Regions from separate parts of the Actinoplanes sp. NPDC020271 genome, predicted to be linked through region 3. Evidence: riboswitches for the same ligand, from Rfam matches in the RefSeq annotation. Region 3 holds a riboswitch; each other region holds the start of a gene.
The links. Region 3 has a riboswitch for cyclic di-AMP ahead of ACH442_RS41550 (coiled-coil domain-containing protein). Riboswitches for the same ligand answer to the same signal wherever they lie in the genome.
Positions count from the first base shown of each region.

Region 1 (4,367 bases), on a different contig from region 3:
CAGGCGTTCGAGCTGTTCACGTTCGCGCGACCGGCCTCGGAGTTCGACTGATCTCAGCACGCTGGGAGCGTACCCGGCGCTCGTTCGGTGACCTCCTGCAGCAAGTAGCCGTTACCGTCCGGATCGGTGAAGGAAGCGAACGACCCGTACGACGAACGCCCTGGGTAGAGCCCCGGCACGCGCTTCTCCGTTCCCGCGTGGTGGAACACCCCGTCCGCGTCGTGGAAGATCTCGCTGATCTGGACGCCCCGCCGGGTCAGCTCGGCCCGGGCCTCCTCGATGTCGCGCACGATGAGGTGGACGTTCTCCACGGTGCCGGGCGCGGCGGTGCCGATCCCGACGCCGAACGCGATCGAGCAGTGCGACCCGGGCGGGGTGAACTGCACGACGCGGTAGTCGTCGCCGCACACGTAGTCGAGGTCCTCCCGCCAGCCGAGCTGGTTGTAGAACTTCTTGGCCCGGTCGATGTCGGTCACCGGCACGGCGATCAGTTCCAGTTGATATTCCACGGTCAGATCCCGAGGGCGTCGAAGAGGTGGAGCCAGATCTCGCTGCGGGTGGGAAAGGCCGGGATCGCGTGCCGCAGGCGGCTGATCGGCACCTCGCCGACCACGGCGATCGTCGCGGCCTGCAGGAAGTCGGCGACGCCGGCGCCGGTCAGGGTGACGCCGACGAGCACGTCACGGTCGGTGTCGACGAGGAATCGGGCGGTGCCGCGCGGGCCGCCGGTGAACGCGCCTCCGGCGTTGCCGTCGGTCGGCACGTCGACGACCCGGACGGCCAGCCCGGCCGCGGCGGCGGTCACGGTGGTGTGCCCGACCGCGGCGACCTGCGGTTCGGTGAAGATCACCCGGGGCGCGCCGGGGCCGTCCCCGAGGTGCTCGGCGGCCATGCCGCGGCCGAGGACGTCCCCGGAGGCGATCGCCGCCTGGTACTTGGCCATGTGCGTGAACAGCGCCTTCCCGTTCAGGTCGCCGACCACGTAGAGCCAGTCGAGCCCGGGCACGCGCATGTTCTCGTCGACCTTGACGTAACCGGTCTCGTCGATCCCCAGCCCGGCCAGGCCCAGGCCGGCCGCCTGCGGCTCGCGGCCGGCGGCGACCAGGATCTCCGCGCCGGTCACGCTGGTCCCGTCGCTCAAGGTCACCGTCACTCCGGCTTCCGGATCCCGGCGTACGGCCGTGGCCCGCCCCGCGGCCCGGATGTCCACCCCCTGCTCGGCCAGGGACGCGGCCACCTGCTCCCCGGCGAACCGCTCCTCGCGGGGCAGCAGCCCCCGCTCCCCCGGGATCAGCGTCACCCGGGCCCCGAGCGAGGTGAACGCCTGACTCATCTCCACGCCGACGACCCCGCCGCCGATGATGATCAGCGACTCGGGCACGGCCGGCGTGGTGACGGCCTGCCGGTTCGTCCACGGCTTCGCCTCGGCCAGCCCGTCGATCGCGGGCCGCGCGGCCCGGGTGCCACCGGCCAGGATGACCGCGCGCCGAGCGTCGAGGATCTCGTCGCCGACCGCGACCCGCTTCTCGCCGGCGAGCCGCCCCCAGCCGCGGACCAGGGTGACCCCGCGCTCGGTCAGCCACGGCACCTGGCCGGCGTCGTCGAGGTGACCGATCAGCTCGTCGCGGCGGCGCAGCACGGCCGCCACGTCCAGGTCGCCGGTGACCGCGGCGCTCACCCCGGCCGTCCTGCGGGCCTCGGCGAGCAGTTCGCCGGGACGCAGCAGCGCCTTCGACGGCATGCACGCGTAGAACGAGCACTCGCCGCCGACCTTGTCGGCCTCCACGATCGCCACGTCGAGCCCGGCCTCGGCCAGCCGTCCGGCCGCCACCTCGCCGCCGGGTCCGGCGCCGATCACCACTACGTCAAAGGTTCGCATGACGAAAATTCTGGCTCGCCGGTCGGGCCGTTCGAACCCGGGACTCACCCTGGGGACGGCCGCCCGGGTACCCGGGTGCCCGGGGTGATCCCGCTGAACCGGTAGCACTCCTCGTCGTCGATCCCGTTCGGGTCCGGGTCGATCGTGAGCCGCGCGGGCAGCCCGGCGGCGTCCGCCTCGAACTCGACGTGAGCGTCGGCTCCGGCGCCGAGCGCGCTGTCGAGCAACTCGGCGACGGCCGGGTACTCGGGCGGCACGGCCAGGATCTCCGGAGCGTCGATCCGCGTGCCGGACACCACCCGGCCCTGGACGACGACGATCTCGTAGGTGCCGAGCAGCGCCCGCTCGCCGCAGCTGGACGTCAGCACGTAGGAGTAGTCCGGCGGCAGTTTCGCCTCAGCCGCGCGAAGGGGCTCGGCGGACTTCTCCGCCGTACCGGAAGAAATGCCACCACAAGCGGAAAGCGCAAGGGCGGAGATCACAGTGAGGAGCGCGGCCGGGCGTTGTCGGGATTCCACCATGAGCCATTCGACGAACGATTACCGCCCGCGGTTCCGCTCTTTCCGTCGTTCGCGGTAAATCGCACCGTTTTCGGGACTTTATCCGGCACGAACAAGATCAAATCGTCGCAATACCGTGAAGAGAGTCACTATTCAGGGCGAAAAATTTGGTCGCCGGCCCTTCGCTGTGGTTACCGTCGGTCGTCCCGCGAAATCGCGGGCACTGTGGACGGTCCGCCGAATCCCGCCGCCGATCCGCACAAGAAACTCAGGCGGGAGCGGGGGACCCACTTTCCGGCGCGATGAAAGGAACTCGCGCCTCGGCCCTGGTCGGACCACGCGACCGGGCCTCGGGGTGAAGCCGCATGTGACGCGGCCGGGCCACTCTGCCCGAACCCGACAGCTCACCTCGTAGGCGTGGAGGAGAAACCCCATGTCTCGGATCGGTAGACGAACGCGCCTTGCTGCCCTCGGCCTGATGACCGCGAGCGGCATGCTGCTCGCCACGGCCGCCCCGGCCAGCGCTTCCAGTGTGAACTGGGACCGGGTCGCGCAGTGCGAGTCCGGCGGCAACTGGCACATCAACACCGGCAACGGGTATTACGGCGGCCTGCAGTTCAACCGCAGCACGTGGATCGCCAACGGCGGCGGCAAGTACGCGTCGACCGCGAACAGGGCCAGCAAGTCGGAGCAGATCAGGATCGCCGAGAAGCTGTACGCCAAGCGTGGCCTGAGCCCGTGGCCGGTCTGCGGCAAGAAGGCCGGCGTGAAGTCCCCGGCCAAGTCGAAGCCGAAGACCACGAAGAAGAAGACCACGAAGAAGACCACGGTCAAGAGCAACGGCAAGACGTACGTGGTCAGGTCCGGCGACACCCTGGCCACCATCGCCAAGCGGCACCACGTGGCCGGTGGCTGGCGCACGCTCTACAAGCTGAACAAGGGCGTGCTGCACTCGCCGAGCCTGATCCACCCCGGTCAGCGCATCAGGCTGTAGCCGCGGGCGGCCGGGTCACCGCAGGTACTGCACGACCCCCGGGTCGAGCGGGATGGTGACCCGGCCGGACCGGTCCCAGCGTTCCAGGGTCCACCAGTTGCGCTGCTGACGGATGGTGACCTGGACGTTCGGGGACTCGCCGTGCCAGGCCGAGCCGCCGGCGCCCACCCCGTACTTCGCGCGGGCGAACACGCCGACCTTGGTCAGGGTGGCGCAGGCGCGGCAGCGGCCGTCCTCGGTGACGACGCAGTCGCCGCAGGTGGCACCCTGGCAGAGCCGGCACGGGCGGACCGCCTCGGGGCAGGCCGGGCAGGTGGGGAGCAGGCAGTGCGCGCACCACGCGAGCGTGCCGGCCAGGTGGTGGTTGCGGCAGGCCTGCAGGCTGGTCAGGGCCGTGCCGGTGGACTCGTCGACGACGTACCCCTGAGTCCTACCCGGCGCGACGTCGTAGACGATCGGCAGCTGGACGCCGTCGGCGAGCTGCCAGGTCTCGGCGACGCGCAGGCCGACCGCGATCCGGGTGACGTCGACCGGCCGGCGGCGCAGCCGTCGCAGCAACGCCTCGGTCAGCTCCTCGGGCAGGTCCAGCGGGGCGGCCGGAGCCTGCGCGGCCGGGGCGCCGATCGCGAAACGGGCCTCGGCCGGCTCCAGCTCCTCGCCCGGCGGGTGCTCGACGATCCGCGGGACGACGAGCTGCTGGACGCGCTGCGCGCCCTGCACGTGGATGCCGGTGAAGTCCTCCTGGCGGGTCACGGCGGTGACGTCGGCGAGGCGGCCCGCGGTCAGCAGGGTGGCGCCGACCATGCCGCGGTTCATGTCGCCCGGGGACTTGCTCAGTCCGTGCCAGGCGGGGCGGCCGGCGTCGCGACGAACACCGAGCTGGGCGTGCCGGCCGATCCGGGCGAGGACCGCCTCCCACGCGCCGAGCTGGGCATACGCCACGATCTCGGGCTCGGGCTGCCAGTCCTCGGCGGCCCAGGCGGCGCGACCGGCG
Region 1 is NZ_JBIRWQ010000029.1:58,799-63,165, reverse strand. Features, by position in the region: gene ACH442_RS39875 (AAA family ATPase) at 1-60, opposite strand, end outside; gene ACH442_RS39870 (VOC family protein) at 54-509, opposite strand; gene ACH442_RS39865 (dihydrolipoyl dehydrogenase family protein) at 512-1,879, opposite strand; gene ACH442_RS39860 (DUF6174 domain-containing protein) at 1,924-2,361, opposite strand; cyclic di-AMP (ydaO/yuaA leader) riboswitch at 2,605-2,812, shown strand; gene ACH442_RS39855 (transglycosylase family protein) at 2,858-3,373, shown strand; gene ACH442_RS39850 (hypothetical protein) at 3,389-4,367, opposite strand, start outside.
Region 1: it holds a riboswitch for cyclic di-AMP, as region 3 does, so the genes downstream of both, ACH442_RS39855 (transglycosylase family protein) here and ACH442_RS41550 (coiled-coil domain-containing protein) in region 3, are expected to answer to the same signal.

Region 2 (4,367 bases), on a different contig from region 3:
ATGGTCCGGTTCGGCGGGCGTCGCTGGGTCGTACGCGATCAATTTGATGTTCGGGTTTGTTTCAGGCCGGTCGGTGACCGGTCGATGCTGCACGTGAACCCCACGGGCGAACAACCCGTAATACCGGGTGTCCAGGCACCACGGTGACGAGCGTCGCGGCGTCCAGGTGATGCCCGTCGCTGTGGACGATGAGAGGCCGATGGTGTTATGAGGCGCGGGAAGGGTATCCGTCTATCCGCAAGACGGTCGCAGAGAGTTCGCGCTCAGCTTCCGCGCACTGGGCTCTCAGGTAAGACCCAGGCATTCGTGACACTTTCGATCAGCCGGCCGGAATCAGCGCAGGCAGCCATTTGTTGTGTAGATGTCAGCAACCGCAATGCACGAGCTGCGGACGTTACGGGAGAGGGCTGATGGACGCAGGTAATGCCCGTAACAGGGTTAGTGACGGCAATGAGGGGACCGTGGGCAACGTGGAGAAGAACACCGTGATGCGTACCGACCAGGTCGCCGAGGAACGCGACCTCGTCGGAGTCTACCTGCACGAGATCTCCCGGACGCCGCTGTTGGACGCCGCACGGGAGGTCGAACTCTCGAAGGCGATCGAGGCGGGCCTCTACGCCGAGCACCTGCTCGAGCAGGGCGAGGCGCGTCGCGGCATCAGCCGGGAAGAACTCGAGCGGATCGTCGCCGAGGGCAGCAAGGCAAAAGACCTGTTCATCCGGGCCAACCTCCGACTGGTCGTCTCCATCGCCCGCCGCTACGTGCGCTCCGGCATGCCGATGCTCGACCTCATCCAGGAAGGCAACACCGGCCTGGTCCGCGCGGTCGAGAAGTTCGACTACGAGCGCGGTTACAAGTTCTCGACGTACGCGACGTGGTGGGTGCGCCAGGCGATCAGCCGGGCCATCGCCCAGCAGGAGCGCACCGTGCGACTGCCGGTGCACCTGGTCGAGGACGTCAACCGCATGCGCAACGTCACCCGTCAGCTCGTCCGTGAGCTCGGCGGCGACCCGGAGCCGGAGCAGATCGCCGCGGCCCTGGGCGTGACCGTGGAACGGGTCAACGAGCTCACCCGCTGGGCTCAGGACACCGTCTCGCTGGACACCCCCGTCGGCGACGACGGCGACACCAACCTGGGTGACCTGGTCGCCGACAGCGACGCCCCGTCGCCCGAGGAGATCGTGCTGAGCGCACTGGAGCGCCAGCGCATCGAGGGCCTGCTCAATCACCTGGACGACCGCTCGGCCGGCATCATGCGGGCGCGGTACGGGCTGGAGGACGGCCGCGAGCACTCGCTGACCGAGGTGGCCTCGCGCTTCTCGCTCAGCCGGGAGCGGATTCGCCAGCTGGAGATCCAGGCGCTCGGCCGGCTGCGCGAGCTGGCCCGGGCCGAGGGCCTGCAGGCCGCCTGACCTGACCGTCGGCTACCGACAAAGACGAAGAAGGCCGGCACCCCGGGGGGTGCCGGCCTTCTGCCTGTTCGCGGTGTTACAGAACCCGGCCGTATCCGTCCGGGGTCATGATGTTGATGCTGCGGTGCAGGACGTCCCGCCCGGCCGACGGCGCGTCGATGATCATGCCGTCGCCGACGTAGATGGCCACATGTCCGCCGCTGCGGTAGTACACCAGGTCACCGGGCTGGAGCTTGCTCTTGTCGGTGAAGAACTGGGCGTACGGCTTGTTCTTCTGCTGGGCGGCGCTGTGCGGCAGCGTGTGGCCGGCCTTGGCCCACGCGGCCATGGTCAGGCCCGAGCAGTCGTAGGAGTTCGGACCGGCGTCGCCGAAGCCGTACGGCTTGCCGATCTGGTTGAACGCGAACGTCACGGCCACGCCGGCGTCACCGGAGATCTTGGGGATCACGCCGGTGTACGAACCGGTGTTCTCGGTCGCGCTGCCGTAGAGGTCCTCGCGCATGTCGTACAGCTTCTGGAGATCCTTCTTGATCTTCTTCGTCTGTGCGTCGAGCTCCTGGGACTGCACACTCTGTTTGGTCTGCTGAGTCTTGAGAGCGGCCTGCTTGTCGGCGAAGGTCTGCGTGGTCTCCGTGAAGTTGTCGATGTCCTGCTGGTTCGACTGGCTGAGCTGCTCGAGGTAGCCCATCCGGGCCAGGAGATCGCTCTGGTTGCTGCTGAGCAGCACCTCCGCCGGACCGACCCGCCCCGTCATGTACGACGAGGTGGCGATCTTCTGCATCCGGGCGGTGGCAGTGGTGAGCGCCGCCTGGGCGGGCTTGAGGGAGGCGTTGAGCTTGGTGATCTCGTCCTGGGTCTTCTTCAGGTCGATCTTGCTCTTGTTGTACGCCTCGGTGACGTCCTCGAGCTTGTCGGAGGCAGCGGTGATCTGCTTCTCCAGCTCGGCCTTGGACGGGGCCGCGTGCGCGGCCGTAGCTCCCGACGTGGTGATCGCCAATGCGGTCAGCGCGACCACCAGCGCCCGGAGCCTGGTACGGGGGTGTGGCACTGGTCAGGGGCCTTTCTTCCGCTTCTTAGCCACCTACCGGGTTAGCTGACGGGTTCGGGCTGGAAGATGGCCCTACCGCGCGCATGCGCGCGGACTCACCCCGAGATCGTGGTTCCCCGGTTCGTGGCGGCGCCGGCCCGGGGGACTGGGCCGATCGCCACCCATGATTCGGCGGCGTTGGTCGGCGCCACCGGAAGGTTTGTGGCTGCGGACCGAACCAACCGCATCAACTTATCGGGGTGGAAAACAAAATCAAGTCCTTCGCGGGTGAAATTTGGCAATGGTCGGTCTTGCGAACTTAATCCCGATAACCGGCTGTCATTCGGCCCGCGCTGAGCGTTATTCCAGCGCCTTTTTCAGCGTGCCCCGGCGAGTTCCGTATTCGGCACCCAACGGCGTGTCACGCTCCGCTCGGCCCAGAACGAGAAGAACGGAATGGTGCCCGCCAGCATCACGATGATCATCCGGCTGAAGGGCCAGCGCGCCCGGCGGGACAGATCGAAGGTGAGAAGCAGATAGATCATGTAGAGGAAGCCGTGCAGCGGGCCGATCACCGCGACCACCGTGTCGTTGTCGCCGAGATACTTCAGCGGCATACCGACCAGCACGAGAACGACCAGGAACACGCCGACGATCCAGGCGATGATCCGGTAACGGGTGAGGGCGCCCTGCACGGTGGGGTCTCCTTCTACTTCTTGGCGGCGCGGTAGTCGGCCGGACGGGCACCGGGGTGCTCGGCGAGCCACGTCAGATAGTCGTTGTAGGCGTCGAGCTCAGGGTCGGCGCCGGTGGTCTCGGCGGCCGCCGCGACCGCGACCCGCACCGGACGGCCCAGCGCGACCGGGCCCTGCGGATCGCGGACCGGCTCGGCCACCGGCTCCTCGGCGGACTCGGCCCCGGGCTCGGACCGGCGCCGGAACAACTGGATCTCGCGGATCCAGATGAAGACCACGAAGCCGGCGAAGACCGGCCACTCGAACATGTAGCCCCAGCTGAGCGAGTTGCCCCCGGTGGCGCGGCTGAACTGCCACCAGCCCAGCCCGAGGCAGCCCGCGGTCAGCACCAGCGCCAGGAGGTGCCGGGCGACCCACGCCGGAGTCCACAGCCCTTTCATGCCCACGAGACTACCGGCGGGTTTGGTGATCGCCTGCACGGGCAAGCGTCAACTCACGAACCTCGACCCGGAAGCGGAGGGACACGATGACGGACGGGCACCCGACAACCGGTTTCGACACCGGGATCGACCCGGCGGGACTGGCCGACGACGACCTCTTCCGTGAACTGGCGAGCCTGTACCGGACCCGCCTGGAGACGCTACGGCACGGCCCGGACGCGGCGCTGGAGAACCACTTCCGGCGGACCGCGGAACTGGAGACCGAGTACATGGCCCGGTTCCCCGGTCGCGAGGTCGACCCCGGCCGCGTCACCCAGGCGTTCTGATCCTCGAAGGGACCCCCACCATGACCAGCCTGCAGGACAAGGCCGCCGAGGTGGCACACGCCTACGCCCCGCACGAGCACCGGCCGCTGGGCGGTTACCTGGCCGCCATGGGCGCGTTCGGCGCGCTCGCGGCGAGCCTGACCGCCGCCGCGAAGGTCACCGGGCGGCCCGTCCCGGAACGGCCGGCCCTCGGCGACGTGGCCCTGCTCTCGATCGCCACCCACAAGCTCAGCCGGTTGATCGCCAAGGACTCGGTGACCAGCCCGCTGCGTGCCCCGTTCACCCGGTACTCCGAGCCGGCCGGTGCCGCCGAGCTCAACGAGGAGGTCCGGGACTCCGGCAGCAGCGTCAAGCACGGCATCGGGGAGCTGATCACCTGCCCGTTCTGCCTGGCGCTGTGGATCGCCACCGGTCTGACCGGTGGGCTCGTGCTGGTGCCCCGGCTGACCCGGCTGGTGGCGACCGCG
Region 2 is NZ_JBIRWQ010000004.1:147,571-151,937, reverse strand. Features, by position in the region: gene ACH442_RS10925 (RNA polymerase sigma factor RpoD/SigA) at 411-1,412, shown strand; gene ACH442_RS10920 (NlpC/P60 family protein) at 1,489-2,460, opposite strand; cyclic di-AMP (ydaO/yuaA leader) riboswitch at 2,475-2,644, opposite strand; gene ACH442_RS10915 (DUF3817 domain-containing protein) at 2,817-3,134, opposite strand; gene ACH442_RS10910 (hypothetical protein) at 3,149-3,574, opposite strand; gene ACH442_RS10905 (DUF6158 family protein) at 3,661-3,900, shown strand; gene ACH442_RS10900 (DUF1360 domain-containing protein) at 3,921-4,367, shown strand, end outside.
Region 2: it holds a riboswitch for cyclic di-AMP, as region 3 does, so the genes downstream of both, ACH442_RS10920 (NlpC/P60 family protein) here and ACH442_RS41550 (coiled-coil domain-containing protein) in region 3, are expected to answer to the same signal.

Region 3 (4,367 bases):
CAAGCGGATCGTCACCAAGACCAACTCGACCAACGTGCGCGAGGTGCACGCGGTCAAGGGCGTCAGCTTCGTGGCCTACAAGGGCGAGGCGATCGGCCTGATCGGCAGCAACGGCTCGGGCAAGTCGACCCTGCTGCGCGCGGTCGCCGGCCTGCTGCCGGTGGCCAAGGGTGCGATCTACGCGGCCGGTCAGCCGTCGCTGCTGGGCGTCAACGCCGCCCTGATGAACGACCTCTCCGGTGAGCGCAACGTCGAGCTGGGCTGCCTGGCCATGGGCATGACGCCGGAAGAGGTGAAGGAGAAGAAGCAGTCGATCATCGACTTCTCCGGGATCAACGAGCGCGGTGACTTCGCCTCGCTGCCGATGCGGACGTACTCGTCCGGCATGGGCGCCCGGTTGCGCTTCTCGATCGCCGCGGCCAAGAAGCACGACGTGCTGCTGATCGACGAGGCGCTGGCCACCGGTGACGCGAAGTTCCGCCGCCGCAGCGAGGCCCGGGTCCGCGAGCTGCGCAAGGACGCCGGCACGGTGTTCCTGGTCAGCCACAGTGAGCAGTCGATCCGGGACACCTGCGAGCGGGTGATCTGGCTGGAGTCCGGCGAGATCCGGGCCGACGGCGAGACCGAGGCCGTGCTCAAGGAGTACGAGAGCTACATGAAGAAGTAGCCGTTGCACGAAAGAAGCGCCCGGGCCGTCGGCCCGGGCGCTTCTTTCGTGGTCAGGTGACCGAGAGATGCACGTGGTTCGTATGGTCGGTCGACGGTGTGCCGCCGGCACCGCTGTACGACTTCCACCCGCTGCTCGGCAGCCAGATCCGTTTGAACCAGATCACGTAGAGCACACCGAGCGTGTCCGAGTTGTGGATGAAGTAGTTGGCCAGGTTCGTGCCGTACGTCTTGCTGGCGCCCGTCGCCACCCCGCCGAACCCGTCCTTGTCGGCGGCGAAGTCGCAGGCCCGGCCCTTCGGATGCTCCCCGCTGTTCTGGTGCCGGAAGCAGGCGACGTAGCGGGTGAAGCCGGCTTTCTGCGCCTGCTTCATCGCGTAGAGCAACCGCGGGGTGATGCAGCCCGTGGTGGTCGGATCGTCCACGGTGCAGCCACCGGCGAGGCTGCCGGACGGTTTGTCGGCGTCCGAGCCGCTGCCACCGGAGCTGCCCGAGTCGTCGTCACCGGTGTCGCCGCCCTGGTTGGCTTCCTTGAGCGCCTGCTCCGCCTGGGTCTTCTTCTTGGCCATCACGTTGAGCTGGCGCTGCTGGTCGAGGACGGTCGCGTCGATCGCCGCCTTCGCCTTGACCTGGTTGTCCCGGGTGGTCCGCAGGTCGGAGATCGCCTGGTTCTGCCGCTCGGCCACGGTGGTCAGCAACTGGGCGCGGTCCAGGAAGCCGTCGGACGTGTCCGCGCTGAGCAGCGCGCTCAACGGGCCGAGCCGGCCCATCGTGTACGCCTGCGCGGCGTACTTGTCCAGCGACGCCTGCTGGGGGGCGATCTGGGCGTCCAGCTCCTTGAGCGTGGTGGCCAGCTTCGTCTGCTGCGTCTTGGACGTCTGCAACTTGGTCTTGGCGGTGACGTAGCCCTTGGAGGCCTCGTCGAGCTTGTCGAGCAGGGACTTGGAGCCGCCCTCACCGTCGTCGCCGGACTCCCCGGGCGCGGCGAGGGGCCGGGGGGCCGCGAGCGCCGGTGTGCCGGCACCGGCTATCCCGCATGCGGCGACCAGCAGCGCGAGAACGGCCACCCATCGTCGCCGCACAGTCACATGCTGCACTGGCTGTTTCCTTCCGTCGGCCGCCGGTCGGGTTAGCTGACGGGTTCGGGACGAAGGAAATCCCTACCGCTGGCGCGGATTCACCCCGGAAGAAATGTGGATCCCCGGCTCGCTCGTTGTTGCGATTAGGCGGCGGTTCCCGGGCGGGAACCGGGACCGACCATACCCACTCGATCGAGGAATCGACAGTTCTCGTACTTATTGCTATGCCTCGGTCACGAGGGGTGACGCCCATTACAGAAAGTCGTTGCAAGGTAACGGCTTTGACGGTTTCTCTGACCCTGATGCCGAGTGATATCTCAGGTAAACTGGCCGCCGGTCCTGCCAGGACGGCACCGCCCCCGAGTTGCCGGCAGGCCGCCGCCCAATCGCCGAAAGGCGAGCCGGGGAACCAGGTAGTTGGGGTGAATCCGCTTTGCGCGGTAGGGATAGCTTCCGTCCCGAACCCGTCAGCTAACTCGGTCGGCGGTGACTAGGAAGGATTGTTGATGACCGCACGTCCCCGCCGGTGGCTGATGCTTGCCCTGGCGCCGCTCGTGGCGACCACGATATTTGTGGCACCCGTCACGCCGGCACTCGCCGCGCCCAGCGGCGGCTCGTCGACCCCCGCGGAGGGTGACGATGACGACGATCTCTCCGCACAACTCGAAGCGACCAACCGACGGTTCGTGAACGCCAAGGCGGCCTACGAGACCTCGGCCAAGAACCTGAAGACGCTCAACACTCAGAAGGCGGACGCCGAGAAGCGCCGCGACGCGCTGATCCCCGAGGTCAACGCGATCGCCCGCCAGCAGTATGAGTACGGCAACCTCAGCACGCTGAGCTTCCTGCTGCAGGCCGACGACTCGTCCGACTTCATCAAGAAGGCCGTCTCGCTCGAGGAGATCAACAAGCTCCACGACGCGAAGCTGAACGAGCTGAACAGCGCGTTGGCGACGATCACCGACAGCGTCACCAAGATCGCTGCCGAGGTGAAGAACCAGAAGACGCAGCTGACCATCCAGCAGAAGCAGCACGACTCGGCGGAGGACCAGCTCGAGCTGCTCGGCGGTGGCACCGGCATCAACAAGACGATCACCAACGGTTTCGTCGACGCGACCTCCAAGGTTGCCGCCCCGGCACCGCGCAACTCCGACGGCGGTTTCTCGCCGGAGTCCTGCAACCAGGACGACCCGACGACCGACGGCTGCATCACCAAGCGGACGCTGCACCTCTATCAGGAGGTGAAGAAGGCCGGCTTCAACCGCTTCGTCGGATGCCATCGTGACGGCGGTCCGTTCGAGCATCCGAAAGGCCGGGCCTGCGACTGGTCACTGCAGAACAGTGGCTTCTCGGTCGCGCACAACGACGACATGATGAGGTACGGGAACGACCTCACCGCGTTCCTGGTGCGTAATGCCGACAAGCTCGGGATCTACTACGTGATCTGGTACAAGCAGATCTGGTTCCCGGCGACGAACAACTGGCATGCCTATCACGGCCCGAGCGACCACACCGACCACGTGCACGTGTCGTTGTTGTAGCGCTCCCCGCCGCACGGAAAAGCCCCCGGTCCTTCGCGGACCGGGGGCTTTCTCGTTCGTACGGGGAAATCGGGCTCTTGATCGTGACCGTGGATCAGGGATGCGGGGTGGCCCGGCGAACCGGAGCGCGGCCCGCGGGCTGCGTCGGCGCGGGACCGACCGGCCCGGCCGACGGGATCGGCATGGTCACCGGGCGCACCTGGGTCACCTCGATCTCCTTGCCGTGGTGCAGCAGCGTCAGGCGAGCCGAGCCACCGCCGTTGCGCAGGGAGTAGGTGACCTCGTCGGCGGTGACGTTGACCCGCAGGCGCAGGCCCCGCCAGAGCAGCGAGAAGTCCAGGTTGTTGATCCGGCTGGGCAGCCGCGGCGCGAACGCCAGCTGACCGTTGAAGTCACGCATGCCGCCCAGGCCCGCGACCAGCGCGATCCACGAACCGGCCAGCGACGCCACGTGCACGCCGTCCCGCGCGTTCTGGTGCAGGTCGTGCAGGTCCATCAGGGCGGCCTCGCCCAGATAGTCGTGGGCCAGCTCCAGGTGACCGGTCTCGGCCGCCATCACCGCCTGGATGCACGCCGACAGCGAGGAGTCCCGGACGGTCCGCGCGTCGTAGTACGCGAAGTTGCGGGTCTTCTCCTCCGGGGTGAACGCGTCGCCCCGGATGTACATGGCCATCACCATGTCGGCCTGCTTGACGACCTGCTTGCGGTAGAGGTCGAAGTACGGGTAGTTCAGCAGCAGCGGGTAACCCTCCGGCGGAGTGTTCTCGAAGTCCCACTCCTCCAGCCGGGTGAAGCCCTCGCACTGCTGGTGGACGCCGAGCTCCTTGTCGTACGGGATGTGCACGGCGGCCGCCGCGTCCCGCCAGGAGGCGGCCTCCTCGTCGTCGACCCCGAAGCGGCGGGCCAGATCGGGGTGGCGCTTGCAGGCCTCCACCGCGGTCATCAGGTTCTGCTGCGCCATCAGGTTCGTGTAGATGTTGTCGTTCACCACGGCCGTGTACTCGTCCGGCCCGGTCACACCGTCGATGTGGAACCGCCCGTGCCGGTCGTGGTGACCCAGCGAACGCCACAGCCGCGCGGT
Region 3 is NZ_JBIRWQ010000032.1:49,533-53,899, forward strand. Features, by position in the region: gene ACH442_RS41545 (ABC transporter ATP-binding protein) at 1-667, shown strand, start outside; gene ACH442_RS41550 (coiled-coil domain-containing protein) at 720-1,748, opposite strand; cyclic di-AMP (ydaO/yuaA leader) riboswitch at 1,769-1,905, opposite strand; cyclic di-AMP (ydaO/yuaA leader) riboswitch at 2,115-2,248, shown strand; gene ACH442_RS41555 (coiled-coil domain-containing protein) at 2,252-3,286, shown strand; gene ACH442_RS41560 (glycoside hydrolase family 65 protein) at 3,381-4,367, opposite strand, start outside.